3 regions of the Ruegeria sp. YTSA075 genome follow, and region 1 is predicted to be linked to each of the others. Evidence: riboswitches for the same ligand, from Rfam matches in the RefSeq annotation. Region 1 holds a riboswitch; each other region holds the start of a gene.

The links. A riboswitch is a leader RNA that binds a small molecule or an ion and turns the genes downstream of it on or off. The one in region 1 is predicted to bind cobalamin.
Region 2: another riboswitch for cobalamin. It lies ahead of AC2FGE_RS11765 (DUF1636 family protein); the one in region 1 lies ahead of AC2FGE_RS03895 (hypothetical protein).
Region 3: another riboswitch for cobalamin. It lies ahead of AC2FGE_RS05580 (DUF1636 family protein); the one in region 1 lies ahead of AC2FGE_RS03895 (hypothetical protein).

The regions. Positions count from the first base shown of each region.
Region 1 covers NZ_JBXWNG010000002.1:158,076-163,032, forward strand. Annotated here, with positions in the region: gene AC2FGE_RS03880 (PP2C family protein-serine/threonine phosphatase) at 1-584, shown strand, start outside; partial or broken gene AC2FGE_RS03885 (IS5/IS1182 family transposase) at 582-749, opposite strand; gene AC2FGE_RS03890 (HD domain-containing protein) at 1,166-1,786, opposite strand; gene AC2FGE_RS03895 (hypothetical protein) at 1,977-2,246, opposite strand; cobalamin riboswitch at 2,415-2,620, opposite strand; gene speB (agmatinase) at 2,804-3,766, shown strand; gene AC2FGE_RS03905 (tyrosinase family protein) at 3,878-4,957, shown strand, end outside.
Region 2 covers NZ_JBXWNG010000005.1:155,660-160,616, forward strand. Annotated here, with positions in the region: gene AC2FGE_RS11735 (hypothetical protein) at 1-265, shown strand, start outside; gene AC2FGE_RS11740 (CoA-binding protein) at 268-738, opposite strand; gene AC2FGE_RS11745 (YHS domain-containing (seleno)protein) at 937-1,389, opposite strand; gene AC2FGE_RS11750 (hypothetical protein) at 1,495-1,809, opposite strand; gene rlmB (23S rRNA (guanosine(2251)-2'-O)-methyltransferase RlmB) at 1,790-2,563, opposite strand; tRNA gene AC2FGE_RS11760 (tRNA-Tyr) at 2,680-2,763, shown strand; cobalamin riboswitch at 3,001-3,206, shown strand; gene AC2FGE_RS11765 (DUF1636 family protein) at 3,290-3,664, shown strand; gene cobW (cobalamin biosynthesis protein CobW) at 3,668-4,723, shown strand; gene cobN (cobaltochelatase subunit CobN) at 4,729-4,957, shown strand, end outside.
Region 3 covers NZ_JBXWNG010000002.1:529,873-534,829, reverse strand. Annotated here, with positions in the region: gene AC2FGE_RS05590 (ABC transporter substrate-binding protein) at 1-948, opposite strand, end outside; gene AC2FGE_RS05585 (ABC transporter ATP-binding protein) at 961-1,737, opposite strand; gene AC2FGE_RS05580 (DUF1636 family protein) at 1,734-2,090, opposite strand; cobalamin riboswitch at 2,189-2,405, opposite strand; gene AC2FGE_RS05575 (D-lyxose/D-mannose family sugar isomerase) at 2,464-3,129, opposite strand; gene AC2FGE_RS05570 (carbohydrate kinase family protein) at 3,149-4,075, opposite strand; gene AC2FGE_RS05565 (glucokinase) at 4,110-4,957, opposite strand, start outside.

The DNA of each region.
Region 1 (4,957 bases):
AGAATTCAAAGAACTCCGAAGTCACCGCATTCTTGCGCGACAGTGCCAGCAGGGCGAATGCACAAGTCTACGATGCTATTCACAATGACCTGGATATCAAGGGAATGGGTGCGACCCTTCTTGCCCTGATTTGCATACAGGACCGGGCGTTCTGGCTGTCGGTGGGGGATTCACCGCTCTATCTTTGGCGCTCTGGTGAGCTTAGGCGGTTGAACGAAGATCATTCAATGGCGCCTCAAATCGATATGATGGTGAAGCTGGGTATGCTAGATGCTGAAACCGCCCGCACACATCCTGACAGAAACATGCTTACATCTGTCATCCATGGTTCTGACATCGCCAAAATAGATTGCCCCGCGGAGCCGCTCGAACTCTGGCCGGGTGATATTCTCATTGCAGCGTCCGATGGTCTTCAGTTTCTGAGTGATCAGGGCATTCTGGAGGTTATTGCTGCCAACAGTGAAATGGGCAGTGATGTCATCGCGGATGAACTGATCAAAGCAGTGATCAGCATGGATGATCCCGATCAGGACAACACAGCTTTTTCCGTGGTGAAGGTTTGTGCTCATGATCAGGACACATAACCAGTAAATGACAGTTACTGCGAGTGCGATTGCTAAGAGGAAGACCTTGGGACACCTGTCGTGTCTTGTCGCCGCACGCCGCCAGTCTTTGAGCCTGCCGAACATGATCTCAATCCTGTCGCGCCTTTTGTACCGGCGCTCGTCGTAACGGACGGTAGTCTTGCGCTATTTCCCGTCCGGGATGCAGGGGCTTAACTTTGGCCACAGTCGACGGCTGTCTGATCGTCGTTACGCGATCTGCTTTTGTGAAACTGATAAGCGCGGCTATTAGAAATTGCCGCCGATGCGTAAATTCAAAATTTCATTGATTTACAGGGTGTTAATGACTGGCATCGAACCGATAAAATCAGAGGTCAACACTTTTTTACAAACTTGCCTGCGTTTAAGAAATGCACCGCATGTGAGAAGTCAGGCGTGAGGGAATACGTTTTGGTTCAGAGACAATCTGCGCATCAGCCAATGAGAAACATGCTGAGCTTATTGGTCTGCAGGGTCTAGCCAGCCAAAGTCCAAGGCCGTCTGGATTTTCTCGGTATGCCCAGCCAATGCGAGGTTGTGACCAAAACTCGGCAGACTACTCCTTACGCCTGTCGACTTTCTGCAAGGCTGGTATCGGTCAGTGGAACCCGGACACCGGGTTGAACAACGGCCGGATCATAGGGTGTGCGATCAAAGACCTCGCGCACCATATCCGCAAAGAAAGACAGTGGTTTGCTGGGATAGGCGGGATCAAAGCTGGATTGATCCCAGCGCTCGCAGAACTCGGCACAGTCATCGAAATAGATGCTGTCGCGATGGGCCTCGCGTTTATCGGGGTTCGCGCCTACATGCTGCCCGAAGTAAACAAGCTGAAAATCCCCATGGGTGCGCACGCACCAAGTGACCTGTTCGCGCAAGAAGGGTTTAAGGATCGAGGCCGCATATTCATCGTGATTATGCGGCGCGTAGATGTCGCCGATATCATGCAGCAAGGCGCCGACTATCCAGTCTATGTCTGCCCCGTCATACCAGGCCCGGGTGGCCGATTGAACCGAATGGCCAAGACGCGTGACCTGATAGCCCGACAGGCTTTTGTCCAGCCGCTCCAGGGCCTCAAGCAAACGATCTGCCGTTCCTTGGCAGTACTCACGCTCCAGGGTGTCGAGGAAGGCATAGTCCTCTTTGTCCCCGTCTTTCATCTGCGTGAATTTCACCTGATCCATAGCATGTCCTTTGACGTTAACGTGTGGGTCAGCGGGCGCAAGCCAGCCCATAGTTCTAGACTATCCACGCAAATACCAGACTCAGCAAATCAAACCTGTTGTGCCGGTGAAATTAATAGTCGCCGGAGGTAGGTGTTCGACTTCGTTTAAGAGCACAAAGCTGCGCGATGATCCCGCAGCCTAGTCCAGTTCACAGCGGCATGCGAAAGGATCGGCGGGCCTGTGCGCCGCCGCGTCTTTCACGTTTTGGCATGGCAAGTGGCAAGGGTTTGAACGGTTGCTTCAGTGATGTCAAAAGCAGGTCGCAAAACGCGGCCACCGCGGGTGAATGGTCCATAAAAGGCGCCGCCGTTTCATAAGCATGCCGCGCGGCCTTTGCATAGTTGGCATTGCCCGGAACACCCGCGATCCATTGCATATAGCCAAGCTGCCCCATCTGCCGCGCTTCATCCGCTGGCATAGGTCCTGTATCAAGTTGAACAATCGTCCGTTCCAATAACATCGCGCCCTCCGCGCAAAGGGACGTGTGTGGCTGGTCACGGTGATCTGCCGGGGATTCTTGGCCCATCGGTCGTCTCTGCCGTTCCCAAGGCACCCCGCCCAGGTTCAAGTTGACTGCGGCGCATGGCATCACACACCGGAGATGGCAGGTCTCCTGACTTGCGGGTCAACGCTTTCCCGATCCTTCCCGAACCCAAGGGCCCAGTGGTTTTCAACGGGGTCGCTCGCCGCTTACAGTTGCGGGGGCAGTCACGGAGTTGGGGATCAACCCGCACCGTGTTCCCTTTTCAGCCGACTCGAACCGAGCCGGACACCATCGCCTTCACTGTCTCATAGGAAACTACCTGTGTCTATAAGGTTCAGGCACAGCCTGACGTCAGTTGAACGCCGTTCGCAACAGCCTGACAAACCGCCAGTTATCGCATGCTCAACCCGTCAAGAGGCCTTTACAGGCCGTGGTCTTCGGGTGCCTTAATGTCAGGACGTGTTGGTAAGCTGAACAGAGAGAGTTCCCCTATGTCGAACCATGGCTACGACTCTGGCCGATTGAACCTGCCCTTCGTTGGTATCTGCACCTTTGGCAAATATCCGTATATCGAGGATTGGGACGCGATTGACGCGGACGTCGCGGTTCTTGGCGCTCCGTTTGATTTCGGCTGTCAATGGCGGTCCGGGGCGCGGATGGGGCCGCGTGCGATCCGTGAGGCGTCGACGCTGTTCTCATTCGGCCACGCAGGGGCCTATGATCACGAAGATGATGTCACCTATCTGGACCCGGCCAAAGTGACCATTGTCGATATCGGTGACGCGGATATCGTGCATACCGATACGATAAAAAGCCACGCAAACATTGAGTTTGGGGTACGTAAAATTCTGGAGGCGGGAGCGCTACCGGTGGTCTTGGGCGGCGATCATTCAATCAACATCCCCTGCATCAATGCCTTTGATGATCAGGAACCAATCCATGTGGTGCAAATCGATGCGCATCTGGATTTTGTCGATGAACGCCATGGGGTGCGCTATGGCCACGGAAACCCGATGCGCCGTGCCGCTGAAAAACCCTATGTCAGAGGCCTCAGCCAAATCGGAATTCGCAATGTGTCGTCCACGGCCAAGGATGGCTATGTGGATGCCCGCTCCATGGGATCAGACATCCAGTCGGTGCGGCAATTCCGCAAGATGGGGGTCGATGGGATGCTGGCCCGCATTCCTGAAGGTGCGCGGTATTATGTGACCATCGACATTGATGCCTTTGACCCATCAATCGCTCCAGGTACAGGTACACCAAGCCATGGCGGGTTCATCTACTACGAAGTGCTGGAGCTAATGGCAGGTCTGGCCAAACGGGGCCACATTGTTGGTCTCGATCTGGTTGAGGTTGCCCCGGATTATGACGCCACCAGCTCTACCCAAATCCTTGCGGCGCAGCTGCTGATGAACATCATCGGGCGGGTGCTTCATGAGAAAGAGCAGCGTTAGATCCGCCAATCGTCATCTATGCGTGCAGAGCGTTTGAGCGTGCCGCCGCCATTGGCGGTGGTTTTGTGCTATACTGGGCGCATTGAAGCACTCCTTAAGGGGGATTTTTAGATGACTACGATTGCCAAACTGAATTTTCTTAGAAAACAAGCCGGATTGCCGCTGATCCGTTTTGACCTGATCAGATTACGTGACGAAGATATTCAGGACCTGCGTGATGCCTATGCTGCAATGTACGAAATATCGGACATCGCGATGGGCGATCGACGCGGATATTTCGCACTGGCGCGCGGCCACGGTTATGATCAGGACCTTTGTCACGATGATGACCGCACGTTTCTGACCTGGCACCGATCCTATGTCTATTCATTCGAAAAATCGCTGAACAGCGCGCTTCAATGGAAGCGCGGGGATAGTGAGCTTGAATTGACGCTTCCTTATTGGGATTGGACGCAGTTTGCTACCGCGACGCACGCCACGAACGGGCTGCCGAAAGTAGTGGACGATGCGACCTACACAAACAGTGCCGGGGACGAAGTTCCCAACCCGCTGGCCCGCGCGCGCAGTCTCTATCGCAGCATTGCCCTGGGTCTGACCGGCGATGAGGTCTTTACACGCAGATACACGACGCGCCTGCGTAGCAATATCCCGTTGCTGGAGGATGAGGTTGAGCGCTATTTGACCAACCCAAACTTTGAAGCCTTCCAAGCCGATTTCAACTTCGCGGCTCATGGCGGTATCCACGTCCTGACGGGGGGCACGGATACATCGTCGCCCTTGCCCCGCTCGATTGGAGATATGGGTAGCACAGTGTCTGCCTCATATGACCCGGTATTCTGGCTGCACCATGCGATGTGCGACAAGGTTTGGGCAGATTGGCAGGCGCTATGGCCCGGGGCCAATGTTCCACAGCATGTTCTCGACACAGTCGTATATGACGGTCGGGTGGGCCGCGATTTGATCGACGCGGAAACCTCGCTCAGATACATCTATTCCGAGGATTCCGTTGAAGCCGCGATTGGTGCTTTGGGAACCTCGGACAACGCACCCGTGGCCACATTGTCAGCGGCAGCAAGTCATGTCACCGAGGTTCGGCTGGGCACAGTGAAAGCCGGATTTGTCAGGGCCGAACTTGAATTCCATCGCATGCGACCGCCGACCGAAAGCTTTGAGCTGCGTGCCTATGTCGAC
Region 2 (4,957 bases), on a different contig from region 1:
GGAAAACTTCGAAACGCTTGCGTTGCACCGCGCCATCGCCAATGCCGACAACCCTTTCCGCATCGACCACAGCACGGCGATCATCAGCCGCGCCGGAGGCTCGATGTACGAAGGTGTTGTGCTGGACCCGTGGCGCTATGGCGGGGTTTTGTTCTGGTCACCGCTGTCAGACGACAGCCGATATGACTGGGTTCCGCGCGATGTTGTTCTGGAAAAACGGCGTCAGGCGCAGGTGGCACGGCTGAAACCCTATGTTGCAAACTAGGCTTACAGCTTGGATGAGATGATACCGGTGCTGAACCCACCCATGCGCAACTCGCCAAACAGGCGCTGATATTCGATCTTCGGGCATCGATTCATCACCACATCCACACCACGGGCCTGCGCCGTTTCAGCGGCCTGAGGATGCTCTACCCCGATCTGCATCCAGATGGTCCGAAGCTTGGGGAATACCTCCAGCGCTTCGTCGACGATGAGCGGAACAGCCTCGGAACGTCGGAAGATATCAACCATATCGACAGGTTCAGAAATCTCGGACAGGGCGCTACGCACCGTTTGACCGAACAAGTCCTTGCCAGCATGGCCCGGGTTGACGGGGATCACGGTATATCCCTTCAAGGAAAGATACCGCGCCACATAATAGCTGGGCCGCACCGGGTTCATCGACACCCCAACTACCGCGATGGTTTTGGTGCGTTGCAGGATGGTTTTCAGATGCGCGTCAGAGTAGTTTGCCATGGTTGCATCCTAATCATAGCCGCAAAAAAGAAAAAAGCGCCCAAGAAGCCTTGGGCGCCAGTTGTTGGAACGAGGGACAGTGAAATGACCCGCGGCAGTTCCGTTCCGCGGTCACTGTGACATTTAGGCATGATCTGGTAAAAAAAAAGACCATGCGCTCATTTTTGTGATGACTTTTCACAAAATACGGACAATCGGCTAGTCTTCGTACAGAATGACGGGCCAATTTTCCTCGGCCAGATGAATATTCGCCGCTCTGTCCTGTTCCCACATCCGTTCAACTGCTGGGGAATGAGTGAGATACAAACGCCCATCCACGACCTGCCATGCCATGGGGTCAGTGCTTTTTAGAACCCCATTTGCCATCGCATAGGAACAATAGCCCCCGAACTGAGGTGCAAAGGCGCGCGGGTTACTTTCAAACCGCTCGCGATTTTCCTGTGACGCAAAATGCCACTGGGCCCCTTTCCACATGACAGCAATGCTCGGCTCACCCCGAACCGGTGCAGCACTGTCGAAATAGGACACCGGATCATACCCCGCCATCGCGGCCCCTTCGGTCGCATAATAGACAGGCTTGTCCTGCGCCCAAGCGACGGGCGCAAGGGCGATGGCTGTCAGTATACCGAATAGGAAACGGCGGTTTTGCATCTGGGTCCCGTGACAAAGAATCGAGCGACTAAGATGCAACTTTTGGGCGGCTGTGAAACCCCAGTTGACGTGGATGTGAACATCCTTGCGAGTGCGGAGCAGCCCTTAGTCAAAGATGTCTTCTATGACATCCCAGGCCTCATCCAGAACACGATAAAGCGTGCTCTTTTTCTTCTTCTTTTTTCGCGATTTCGGAGACGCCGCATGACTTATCGCGACCTGGTCAGGCCTTGATTTCTGAACCTTGTGCTTCGGCAGTTTCTTAAGATCGTGCAGCGGTGCGCCGCAGTTGGAACAACTCAGCTCATGCCGGTTCTGTCCTGTCAGAACCAGGGCAGCCCGTGTACCGCAGTAGCAGCAGGTGGCGATTTTGGACGGTCCGGAAATAGTACTCTCCTCGCTAATGGTGCCGAGAGGCATATAGGGCGATTGCAGCAGCATTTGAGACGTTCAGTGATCCAAATCCCCCCGATGCGTCAATTTTCACCAATTGGTCGACGGTTTCCTTGGTTTTTTGCCGCAATCCTGGCCCTTCAGCACCCAATACCAGTGCCACAGGTCGATCCCTTTGATCCCCAAGGGCAATTTCAATAGTTTCATCCGCTTCGCCATCCAGACCGAGCACCAGAAACCCCATCGACTGAAGCTCGGTTATGGCATCGGCCAGATTGCGCACCCTCAGATAAGGCTGGCGTTCCAATGCGCCGCTGGCGGTTTTTGCCAGTGCCCCGGTTTCAGGGGCAGAATGATGCCGGGTTCCGATCACCGCGCTTGCACCCAGCACTTCGGCTGACCGCAGAATCGCACCTACGTTATGCGGGTCCGTTACACGGTCCAGCAGGATCACGCGGGGGTGTTCCCGTCCGATGCAGTTCTCGGCCAAACCGCCCCACTCCAGGGGCTTAACTTCAAGTGCCGCGCCCTGATGCACAGAACCCGCGTCAATTGGGGCATTGAATTTGCGCGGGTCAACCATCTCGGCCTCAATCCCCGCAAATTCAATGGCTTCAACCAGTTTGTCCTGCGCATTTCGCGTTACAATCAGGCGCAGTTTTTGGCGTTTGGGGTTCATCAAGGCGTCGCGCACGGCGTGCAAACCAAACAGCCAAACCGTCTCGGCGGCCGCCGCTTTTCGCGCCTGTTCCTTTTCGACAACCCACTTGGGTTTTTTCATTCTGAGGGCCTCCGGGCCGTGAATTCGCTTTCCTGCGTCAAAGCCGTATTTTCCTGTTGACGCTCCTTTGGTGCGCTAGTAATCACGCCTCCACGTCAGGTGCAACGCCTGACAGTGGGCGACAGGCCGCAAGGTGTGGCAGGGGACTGTAACTCCCTCGCGGAGACGCACGCCTGGTTCGATTCCAGGGTCGCCCACCACTCTCACAAAGCTTCCAGATACCAGAGCAAAACGCACCCGCCAATGGCCCGTGTCTGCTGTTATGAATGGCAGTCTAGTTATTCGTCAAACATTTGGTTCAGTGAAGTGATCGCTGTCAAACCTTTCGAAAGCCGCAGGCTAAGCCCTGACATGCCGCCCAACGACCGCCACAGGTCGTTTTTCTGCACCCGGCGTTGCGGTTGTCGGCGACACGCTTGACAAGCACCGTATCAGTGCCGCATGTCCGATCCGTTGGTGTCCTCGTAAGAGGATGAAAAGGGAATGCGTCAACGGGTTTACCGCCAAACGCAGCCGCCCCCGCGACCGTGACCGGAGAGGGTGCCCAAAGCCACTGGCCAAAGGCTGGGAAGGCGGGACATCCGACAGGGTATACACCCTGACATCCGCAAGCCGGGAGACCTGCCAGCGCCCGAAGATGAAACCGGACGGGGTGTTCCGGTGTGGGGCTTGGATCGGCCCACATGAAACCCCGTCCCCCAGATTTGACTAAGGGGGATGAGAGAGATGAATAAAGCCGCACCAGTTGAACTGCTGGTCTGCACGACATGCCGCCGTGGCCTGGCGATCGAAGACGACACCCAGCGCCCTGGTGCCTTGCTGCACAAGGCGCTGGAACAGGCCGGCGTGCCAGACGGGATCGACCTAAAGCCTGTGGAATGCCTGTCAAATTGCGATCAGGGCTGTTCCATCGTGCTGCGTGGGGGACCCGCGCGTTGGACTTTTGTCTACGAAAACCTCAACGAAACCGACCATGTCGAAACGATCATTGAAGGTGTGACCAAGTATTTGGCCACTGACGATGGTTTGGTCAAATGGCGCGAACGTCCTGAACATTTCCGCAAAAACTGTGCGGCCCGTATTCCCCCGATTGGAGCTTGACCCATGTCTACTCTCGAAAAACTTCCCGTCACTGTCATCACCGGCTTTCTGGGCTCGGGCAAAACCACGCTGGTCAAGCATCTGATGCAGAACCCGCAGGGCAAACGCCTGGCCGTTGTGGTCAATGAATTCGGTGATGTCGGTGTCGATGGCGATATCCTGAAATCCTGCGCCATCCCGGATTGCCCGGCAGAGAACATCATGGAGCTGGCGAACGGCTGCATCTGCTGCACCGTGGCTGACGATTTTATCCCGACCATCGAGGCGCTGATGGCGCTAGAGCCGCGCCCTGAACATATTCTGATCGAAACCAGCGGTCTGGCCCTGCCCAAACCACTGCTGAAAGCGTTTGATTGGCCAGATATCCGGTCTAAAATCACGGTGGATGGCGTAATCGCTCTAGCGGATGCCGAGGCTGTCGCCGCTGGTCGCTTTGCGCCGAATGTCGAGGCCGTGGATGCCCAGCGCTTGGCGGATGACTCGATTGACCATGAAACCCCGCTGTCAGAAGTATTCGAGGATCAGATATCCTGCGCCGATATAATCCTGCTGACCAAACCGGATCTGGCCGGTCCCGAAGGCGTGGCAAAGGCCAAAGCAATCATCGCCGCCGAAGCGCCGCGCCCGCTGCCTGTGGTCGAAGTCGCCGAAGGTGTCGTGGATGTGCGCGTTGTGCTGGGCCTGGAGGCCGCTGCCGAGGATGACATGGATGCGCGACCCTCGCATCACGACGGCCATCATGACCACGAACATGACGATTTCGAAAGCATCATTGTCGAGTTGCCCGAACAGTCTGATCCACTTGATCTGGTCACCAAGATCGAACGTCTGGCGACAGAGTTGAACATCCTGCGCGTCAAAGGCTATGCCGCTGTTCTGGGCAAACCCATGCGCCTGCTGGTGCAAGCCGTCGGCGCGCGTGTTCGCCATCAATATGACCGTCCGTGGGAACCCGGCGAAGACCGCCGCTCGCGCATGGTGGTTATTGCCGAGCATGATGACATCAAAGAGGCCGCGATCCGCGATGTTCTTGTGGGCGTGACCGAGGCTGCCGAGTAAGCCACATGCACGTTGTCTTCCGCGAAAGCCACGGGTTAGAGGAATCCGAGACCCCATTCGATCTGGGCCAAAGCCAGGCCGATCTGGTGGTGTTGTCGTTTTCCGATAGCGACCTTGGCGCTTTCGCGGCAGGCTGGCATCGCGGTGGTGGGCCCGAGGGTCGGATGCCGACCCTGCGGCTGGCAAACCTGACTGCGCTAAAGCATCCGCTGTCTGTCGATACCTATGTCGAAC
Region 3 (4,957 bases), 370 kb from region 1:
GGTCGCCGTCGGGTGCATCGCATCCGCCATTTTCTGGATCGCGTCGATATTTGCCGGTCCCGGTGTCAACTCTTCGTAACGCAGACCGATCCAGCGTTCATTTTTGACTGCATCTGTTTGGGACATCACTGGGTGCTCTTGCAGGAACGTGAACGTATCCTCTGCCCCGTTGCCGGTCTGATAGTCAAGCAGCACCAGGAATTCCGGGTTCGACGCGGCAACCGCCTCCCACGAGGTACGGCCCCAGCTGGTCTCCATGTCATGGGTGACGTTTTCGCCGCCAGCCGCTGCGATCATCGCATCGGGGATGGCGAATTTGCCAGCGGTGAAGGGCGCATCCGCTGGACCGTCCAGCAGGAAGACACGGGGTTTGGCCAGATCGGCGGTTTTGGCTTCGATGGCAGCCAGCTGTTCTTTCCAGCCTGCAACCAGTACCTCGGCCTTCTCCTCGACATGCATGACCTGACCCAGACGCAGCACATCGTTGAACAGCAGGTCCATGCTGGCCTCAGGGCGGTCTTTGTCCAGATGCACGCAGCTTTCGGTCAGGATCATGGTCTTGATGCCGAACGGGGCCAGGGTGTCCGGCGTCACGTCGCCGCCGGGCTTCATGCCGTAGTACCAGCCCGCGAAGAACAGGTCGGGTTCGGCCGCGACCAGGTTTTCGACGGTTGGGTATTTTGGTGCGAGCTCGGGGATGTCGCCGCGCAGCTTGTCGAAATCTGGGCTGGTCTTGTACCAGCCGGTGATTCCGGTCAAACCAACGATCCGGTCTTGTAGGCCAAGCGCAAAGGCCATGTCGGTCATGTTCATATCATGCACCACCAGCCGTTCGGGCATGGTTTCGAACACCAGCGGTTCGCCGCAATTGTCCACGGTTACCTCATGGGCTGCCGCGCTGCTGGCCAAGCCGGTGATCATCAAAGCTGACCAAAGTTTTTGTTTCATCAATCTCTCCTGTTAAGATGAAAGCGTTCGTTTTCGGATATCCAGCGCCGGGATCATGCGCCCTTCGTGCTGGAAGCACAGGTAGTCAACACCAAAAGTGTCGCGCACATGATCCGGCGTTAGTATCTGGTCGACTGGCCCAAAGCCCGTCATGCGTGTGGATTTCATCAGCGCGACATGGCTGGCGAATTCCGGGATCATGACAAGGTCGTGTACGATCATCACCACCGTCACGCCCAGTTCGGCAACCAGCGACAGCATGTGCCCCTTGGCATCGGGGTCCAGATGATTGGTGGGCTCGTCCAGAAACAACAGCGAGGGGTTCTGAGCCAATGCACGCGCGATATGGGCGCGTTGGCGTTCGCCGCCCGAGAGCCGCTGCATCGGCTTATCCGCCAGATGGGTCAGCTCGGTTGTGCGCAGAACGCACGCAAGATCCATCTTGTGGTCTTTCGCCGAGCGGTCGCTTTGAATGGGAATCTGACCCAGCGCAACGTAGTCGCGCAGCTTTAGGCGGCCATCGGGCAGTTCCTGCTGACCAACAACCGCAATGGTCCGGGCGCGTTCTTGCGCAGACAGGCTGCGCAGGCTTTGACCGTTGATCCGCACGTCCCCCAGCGCCAGACGCTCGACCCCGCAGATCAGGTTCAGCAGCGTTGTTTTGCCGGCACCGTTCGGACCGGCAATGGCAAGTATGGCCCCTTCTTCCAAAGAGAATGAGACGTCTTGTAGCAACACATCGCCATTCAGGGCGTAGTATTCCAGATTCTCCGCGACCAGAAAGCTCATGCCTTACCCGCCTTTGGAAGACGGGGCAGACGTGCCAGAGTTTTGAACAGCAAGGCGGGGGGGCGATCCGTTGCGCTGGTCCAGCCGCTCTCGCTGTCGCGGTACTGATGGGCGAAGGTGGCGATCGCATCCAGATCGGCAGTGCTTTGAATATCGCCAAACAGGTATTGGGCTTTGCCTTCGGCTTGCAGACCTATGGCCATGGGACGTTCGCATCCTGCCATACATGGGATCAGTCGCGTAGCGAACCCGTCGGGCAGCGACGCGTCCAGCAGACTTTGGGCGGCGCTGGCTTCGATCTCACCCTGGCAGGTCGAGCAGATCAGCACAAAGTGGTCAGGTGTTTTGTCCACGGCTATCCTCAACGCGCAAAATGCCCGCATAGAAAGTACCGGTCCTGTAAGGGCGCAAATCTGCCATCAATCCTCCTTCCAGGACGCCCCGTCCCGGGTTGGTTTCACAGGTGATGGCAGGTCTCCTGACTTGCGGGTCGTTGCTTGGCCAACCTTCCCGGCCTTTTCGGGCCAGTGGTGATTTGGCGTTGCTCACCGCTTACAGTTGCGGGGGCAGTCACGGATTTGGCCTGACCCGGGTGTCCCGGGGCCGCACCGTATTCCCATTTTCATCCCGCAATCAAAGTAGCGGGAACCATCACAGGCCAGCTATTCTGGAGAAGGCAAGCTTGTCAAGCAATCGCTGAGAGGCTCGTGTCAGATACGGGGTGGATCAGTAATCCGCAACCAGCAGGAATTCGGCCTCGGTATCTTCTTCGATCGTGGCAAAGCGCGGGATGGGTTGTTCGAAGACGTTATCGGTGCGGTCGTCGTTTACGGTTGAGACCTCGCCGATTAGGCAATCCCCGCGCTCGGCCCAGAAGGCGTGCCAGATACCGGGCATCAATGTTACGCTTTCGCCGGGTTTCAGGCGCAGCAACTCACCAGGAGTGATGGTGATGTCGCATCCATCACTGGGAACCACAACTGGTGTGTCGCGGTCGACGCTGCCGTCGGGGTCCGAGGCATAGATCTCCATCACCAGATCGCCGCCGCCCCGGTTGATGATATCTTCGGCTTTGACGATGTGGCGATGCATTGGCGACAGCTGCTTGTCGCGCGAGATCAGTAGTTTCTCGGCATAGAGCATCCCGCGGCCCTGGCTCAGATCATTCTCATCCCCATTGCGCAGGGTGAACAGGAACAGGCCAAGCTCATCAAATTTGCCTTGCCCGTAATCGGTGATGTCCCATCCCAGCCCCCGGGCGCGGATCGTGTCGGCCTTGGCGCTGCGCATCTGATCCGGGGACCAGTCGGCAAATGGGGGCAGGATGAACCCGAAAGACTGGATAAAGGCCTGTGCTTCGGTCTTGATGCGGTTGATGTCGGAACGTTTCATGTGACTTCCCTTTTGGGGACTAAAGCTCATGCGCCCAGGGTGGGTTGGCCCCGGCACGCGACACGGTGACTGCTGCAACATCTGCACCCAACGCTAGAGCGGCGCGCAGGCACTCTGTTGTCAGATCGCGTAGCGCGGGTTCGGTCAGATGCCCAGAACGGTGAAGTTCGGCCAGTACACCAGCGTTGAACGTATCACCCGCCCCCACCGTATCGACAACCTGAACCGCTTTAACCGGTATCGTGGTTTCCGAGCCATCGCGTAGATAGCCCGAGGCTCCTTGGCTCCCACGTGTAACAATCACAACCGAGGGCCCGGCTTGCAGCAACAAAGGCACCTTTTCGGCATGGGTTTCGGGCCCCGGAATGATCCAGTCCAGATCCTCATCCGAGACTTTGAGGATATCAGTCTGCGCAATCATGGCATTCAAACGGGTGCGGTATCTGGTCTGATCCTGAATAAATCCCGGTCGGATGTTGGGGTCCAGCATTACGGCCCGATCCGCCCCGTGATGGCTCAGCAGGGCAGCATAAGCATCGGCGCAGGGTTCGCAGGCAAGACTGATACCGCCTAGATACAGGGTCGAGATCGCAGGCAATTGGTCGGGCATATCCTCAGGCCGAAGCATGCGCCCGGCAGTATTTTCGTCAACAAAGTTGTACGACGCGTGTCCATCGACCAGTTTCACAAACGCCAACGTGGTGGGGCGGTCGCTGGTGATCACATGGGATGTATCCACATGGCTCGCTTTCAGCGTTTCTGCCAATTGTTCACCAAACATATCGGACGACAAGCCGGTCAGCATGCCAACAGGCGCGCCCAATCTCCCCAACGCGATCGCCGTGTTGAAAATTGCACCTCCAGAATGGGGTACATACCCTTGGGCACCCGAGACTGTAGGCTCGGTGATCATATCGATCAGCGCTTCTCCGCAGCACAGGATCATCCCGCGTTCCTTCATTGAGAATTGTCAGGCGGTTCTACCGCATGAGGGCATTTTTGCAGAAGTTGTTAGCGCCAACAATGCCAAATTCGACCTGTTCGGAGACATAGAGATCCATTCCGCGCCGCAGCTCGCTGAACCGGCCACCATTGTTGAAGGCATCCAGAAAACTGTCTCCGAACAGCCAACGGTTTTTTTCCGCCACGCCGCCGACCAAAAAGACGCCGCCAATCGGCATCAATGTGACGGCCATATCCCCTAGTAGAGCGCCCAGATGCGTTGTGAACAGCGCTGCGGTTTGGACTGCGTGCGGATCAGTACCGGATCGTGCATCCTGCAGGATGTCCCGTGCCGGGCGCGCGGAGATATTGGTTTGACCCGCCGCCATCGCCACTGCTCGGTACAAGATTGGCAGTCCGGTGCCGCTGAGAAACATCTCGGCCTCCAAGCTCAGGCTGTCGCCAAAGAAGCATTCGGGTGCGATACGCCGGGCCGCATCAAAGATATCAACCTCATCCCGGTGGCGCGGCGCAAGGCCGACATGGCCTCCTTCGCCCGAGACGGTGTGATAATGTCCTTCGGAATACAGCAATGCGCCAACACCCAACCCGGTTCCGGGTCCGACCACCAGTCGGGTACCAGGCGGAGGGGTATTCGCGCCTTGTAGAACGGCGACGTCCTTGTCCGTGACCTCCGCCACTGACCAGGCAGCGGCGGTGAAATCGTTGATCACATAGGTGTGCCGGGCGCCGGTGGCCTTAACCAGTTCGGCCTCGGACAAATCCAGATTTGCGTTCGTCAGCTGGATAACGCCATCCTGAACGGGGCCCGCACCTGCGGCAACAACTGCCTGAGGGTCGGTTCCGACGTCATCACGTAGACTGT